One region of the Scytonema hofmannii PCC 7110 genome, then DNA from elsewhere that is predicted to be linked to it. Evidence: predicted binding sites of a transcription regulator. Region 1 holds the regulator's gene; the other holds the start of a gene.
What was found. The regulator HrcA, encoded in region 1, represses chaperone genes, less so after heat shock. The targets are predictions, from matches to a motif close to TTAGCACTCNNGANTCNNGAGTGCTAA.
Positions count from the first base shown of each region.

Region 1 (2,471 bases):
AAAAAGCCAGCAGTCTCTACGTAATTGGTTGTTTGGAATTGCATTTAGCACTGCTTTTATAGCCCTCGTTTTGGCGATTCGATAAATCAAGGTTTCACCTTGGGTAAGGGACTTCCAAATAAAAAAATCTCCCAACGTTTCTTGTAGTGCGGTGCTCGCAGCCCACCACTCATACAGGAAGATCTGTGAGCACCGCACGGCTGATCGCTAACTAACCACAAAGCTGCCAATTTTCTGCGAACATGAATATACAGGCAATTATCGTAAAACTTCATGACAGGCAGACATGAGCGAGCAATCTTTCACCCAAATTAGCGTTGAGGAACTAGGTCAACGTTTATCTTCACAAGAGCCAGACCTTCAGCTTGTGGATGTACGCGAACCGCAAGAAGTCGCGATCGCTAGCATAAATGGCTTTGTCAATTTACCTTTGAGTCAATTTGCTCATTGGGGGGAACAAATTCAAACTCGCTTGAATCCCCACGCTGAAACTCTCGTACTCTGTCACCACGGCGTCCGTTCCGCTCAGATGTGTCAGTGGTTAGTTGCTCAAGGGTTTACAAATGTTAAGAACATTGCAGGGGGAATTGATGCTTACTCTAATTTGGTTGACCCGTCTGTTCCTCAGTACTAATTCTGCTTTAAAAAGTATCTTTTTCAACTAATCTGACTGGCAATTATAACTAACTTTTGCTATCTTTAACACAGTAGATTTAGTGCTTAAGCTTTATGGAACAAGTCTCTCAGTGGCTCAACTCCTATCTAATTGTTCGAGTTCAAGTGAAAATTAGTAACTGAAAATACAGCGCTCTTTAGAAGCTTATGAGATCGTGCATGGTATATGCAAGTTTTCTATCTCGAAAGACCTGAGGTTGTTAACCTAACTCACTTTGTTTTAATGAACACTTTATTAGGGGCTATACTGGAACTTTACTCTACTTATTTCAAATAAAGTACATATTTTGATATTTTTCTTTACAAATATTCATTCTTGTTGGAGTTGCGTCCATTAATTTTTTCAAACTTTACTTAAAATTCTGCTTCAATAAACCACCCCCTTATGCAAGTTCAGTTAACCAATCGGCAACAACACATACTTTGGGCAACCATACGCCATTACATTGCCACGGCGGAACCTGTCGGTTCCAAAGCTCTTGTTGAGGAATATAACCTTGGTGTGAGTTCGGCAACCATTCGCAATGTGATGGGCGCGTTGGAAAAATCAGGGTTCTTATACCAACCCCATACCTCCGCCGGACGAGTCCCTTCCGATTCAGGCTATCGCATTTATGTCGATCGCCTGATTACACCTTCTGAAACTTTAGGTAAGGAAGTAGAGGTCGTACTCCAACAAAACCTCAAATGGGAAGAGTGGAGCTGGGAAGCAATTCTACAAGGAGCTGCACAAATCCTCTCAACCTTAAGTGGTTGCATTACCTTAATCACCATGCCACAAACTGGTGCGGCTGTTGTCAGGCATCTACAACTGGTGCAAATTGAAGCAGGACGAGTCATGCTGATTGTTGTAACAGACGGATATGAAACACATTCAGCAGTGCTGGACTTACCGCCCGAACAAGACAATACACAACTCGACGCAGAAGCCATCGACCATAAGTTGCAAATAGTATCTAACTTTTTAAACAGCCATTTGCGGGGGCGCAGTTTGGTGGAACTCGCCAATCTTGATTGGAGCGAACTTGACCGAGAATTCCAAAGCTATAGCAACTTTTTGAAAAAATCATTGGCAGAGTTAAGCCGTCGCACTCTTAAACCATCTGCAACACAAATCATGGTTCGCGGAATCGCTGAGGTTTTACGTCAACCAGAATTCTCGGAATTACAGCAAGTGAAAACGCTTATCCACCTGCTGGAAGAAGAACAAGACCAACTTTGGCAGTTAATATTTGAACAACCAGAAACTGAGGAAGTGGGGAAGCCACGAGTTACTGTTCGTATTGGTTCTGAAAATCCTTTAGAACCCATCCGTACTTGCTCCTTAATATCCTCCACTTACCGTCGCGGCTTAGTACCCGTGGGTAGTGTAGGCGTTTTGGGACCAACGCGCTTGGATTATGAAAGTGCGATCGTAGTTGTGTCAGCCGCAGCTGATTACCTGTCAGAAGCTTTCAGTTCGTTCAATTCTTAACAGTGACCAGTGACCAGTGACCAGTGACCAGTGACCAGTGACCAGTTAATCCCCATACTTAAAAGTAGGGGATTTGAATCATAAATCAATTCCTTTGTTCCTTAAATAAATAATGGTGCAAGTACCGTATACGTAACTGGTCAAATTATGGTGAGAAAAATTGCTTTTGGGGTCTTGTGGTTGACCGTTATTATCTACGCCTCTTTCTTCGCCCCTCCGAATCAACCCAATACATTCGATCTGATTAAAAATCTTTGTATTGGTCAGTGGCAAGGAATTAATCCCTTGGTGATATCACTTTTTTACATTATGGGTGTTTGGC
Region 1 covers NZ_KQ976354.1:7,331,845-7,334,315, forward strand. The annotation lists gene WA1_RS30685 (coiled-coil domain-containing protein) at 1-85, shown strand, start outside; gene WA1_RS30690 (rhodanese-like domain-containing protein) at 287-634, shown strand; gene hrcA (heat-inducible transcriptional repressor HrcA) at 1,061-2,149, shown strand; gene WA1_RS30700 (hypothetical protein) at 2,297-2,471, shown strand, end outside.

Region 2 (2,471 bases), 3.4 Mb from region 1:
AGTGAGTACCTGAGCCAGTACTCTTTCCAATTCAATGGGTCGTAAGAGGCTAGCAAGTACCACTGCAGCAATCACTCCCGCGTAAATAGCCAAACCTCCTGCATTGGGAAGAGGTTCGCGGTTAATCCGCCGTGCATTTGGTTGGTCAGCCCATCCAACTTTCAAGGCAAACTTACGGACTGAGGGAATCATGCGCCAAGTAACTGCATAAGCTAAGAGAAATGTAAAAACTACTGCCAACCAGCCGGAACCACTGGGGTCAGCAATACCTAGGGAACGAAGGGCGTTGTATATCTTCATGTTTTGCCATTAAGTTTGCCTGCTTGTTGTGATTAGTCATTTGTCATTTGTCATTTGTCATCGAAAATTTGGGTAGAAACCCCGTCCTTCTAGGACGGCTTTGCATTTTGTTTTTGTGAACCATTACCGCCTTGGAGAGATTGATATCTGGTAGTTTTGCATTCTACTTTCGTTCGGGCAGTTACGAACTGGTATCGCTCTCTCTGTACGCATAATGGGTTTGCTCTTGCGAGCCTTCCTTTGCAGGAGTAATGTGAGCCTCGACTTTGTTTACATCCGGTACTTTCCAAACAACACTAGCTTTAAACCGTTATGCTTGTTTAATTGCTTGGTTTCAGTGCTACGAACTGGCTACGCATCCGTAGGTGAGAGCTTTAACACTTAATGTAAACCCAGTAGTAAACTACTGATAGTCTGGTAAGCTCGGCTTCAATCAGAACGAGTCTGGCTGAAGCCTCCGGTCTTAAGCCGGAGGTTGCTTACTGGATTGGAGGTTAGAGGACAATGGTCACTGGTCACTGGTCACTGGTCAGGTGATTCCCAAGCTCCTACATATTAATCAATTTTTTCCAAACAATCCGCAGTCTTTGCCTAGGAAAAATTAGCACTCTTGTCTTCTGAGTGCTAAATTGTAAAATAGGACGTGCTAGAGAACTAAACATGGCGAAAATTGTTTCATTTAACGAGGAATCTCGGCGGGCGTTAGAACGAGGTATCAACGCTCTAGCTGATGCCGTGAAAATTACTTTGGGACCGAAGGGTCGTAACGTTCTGTTAGAGAAGAAATTCGGCGCACCTCAGATTGTCAATGATGGTATCACCGTTGCTAAAGAAATTGAACTAGAAGATCCCCTAGAAAATACTGGTGCAAGACTTGTCCAGGAAGTAGCATCAAAAACTAAAGATGTTGCTGGGGATGGGACTACAACTGCAACTGTATTGGCGCAGGCGATGGTCAGGGAAGGTTTGAGGAACGTTGCAGCGGGTACTAATCCTATTTCCCTAAAGCGGGGAATTGACAAAACTGTTGAGATGTTGGTACAAGAAATTGCAAAAGTGGCAAAACCAGTGGAAGGGGCTGCGATCGCACAAGTGGCTGCAGTTTCGGCTGGTAACGACGATGAAGTCGGTAATATGCTAGCTGAGGCAATGGAAAAAGTCACCAAAGATGGTGTAATTACCGTTGAAGAATCGAAGTCTCTGACAACAGAACTAGAAGTTGTTGAAGGGATGCAGATAGACAGGGGTTACATCTCTCCCTACTTCATTACCAACAACGAGCGGATGACGGTAGAGTTTGAAAATGCTCGCATCCTGATTACTGATAAAAAAATCAGCACCATTCAGGATTTAATTCCTGTTTTGGAAAAAGTAGCTCGTTTGGGTCAACCTTTGTTGGTAATTGCGGAAGATATAGAAGGGGAAGCTTTGGCAACTTTGGTGGTTAACAAAGCACGCGGTGTACTGACTGTTTGCGCTATCAAAGCTCCTGGGTTTGGCGATCGCCGTAAAGCTATGTTACAGGATATTGCCATTCTCACCAACGGACAGTTGATTTCCGAAGAAATCGGTTTAACTTTAGATGCCGCTTCTTTGGAAATGCTGGGAACTGCTCGTAAAATCACAATTGATAAAGAAAACACAACCATCGTTGCTGCAGGTGACAACACCAAAGCAGACGTGCAAAAGAGAATTGGTCAAATTCGCAAACAACTAGAAGAAACCGATTCAGACTACGATAGAGAAAAATTGCAAGAGCGCATCGCCAAACTTGCTGGTGGTGTTGCGGTTATTAAAGTAGGTGCGGCAACAGAAACCGAACTGAAAGACCGCAAACTCAGAATTGATGACGCTCTTAACGCTACCCAAGCGGCTGTGGAAGAAGGTATCGTTCCCGGTGGTGGAACAACCCTGATTCACTTATCCAAGAAAGTAGCAGAGTTTAAAGACAGCCTCAGTGACGAAGAAAAGATTGGTGCTGATATTGTAGCGCGATCGCTCGAAGCACCCCTACGTCAAATTGCAGACAACGCAGGCGTTGAAGGTTCCGTCGTTGTTGAAAGAGTACGGGAAACCGATTTCAACATTGGCTACAACGCAGCCACCGGGGAATTTGAAGACTTAATTGCTGCGGGAATTATCGACCCTGCAAAAGTTGTACGTTCAGCGTT
Region 2 covers NZ_KQ976354.1:3,891,567-3,894,037, reverse strand. The annotation lists gene WA1_RS15890 (MraY family glycosyltransferase) at 1-300, opposite strand, end outside; gene groL (chaperonin GroEL) at 961-2,471, shown strand, end outside.
Region 2: the regulator HrcA is predicted to act here: its motif matches at 902-928, upstream of groL (chaperonin GroEL).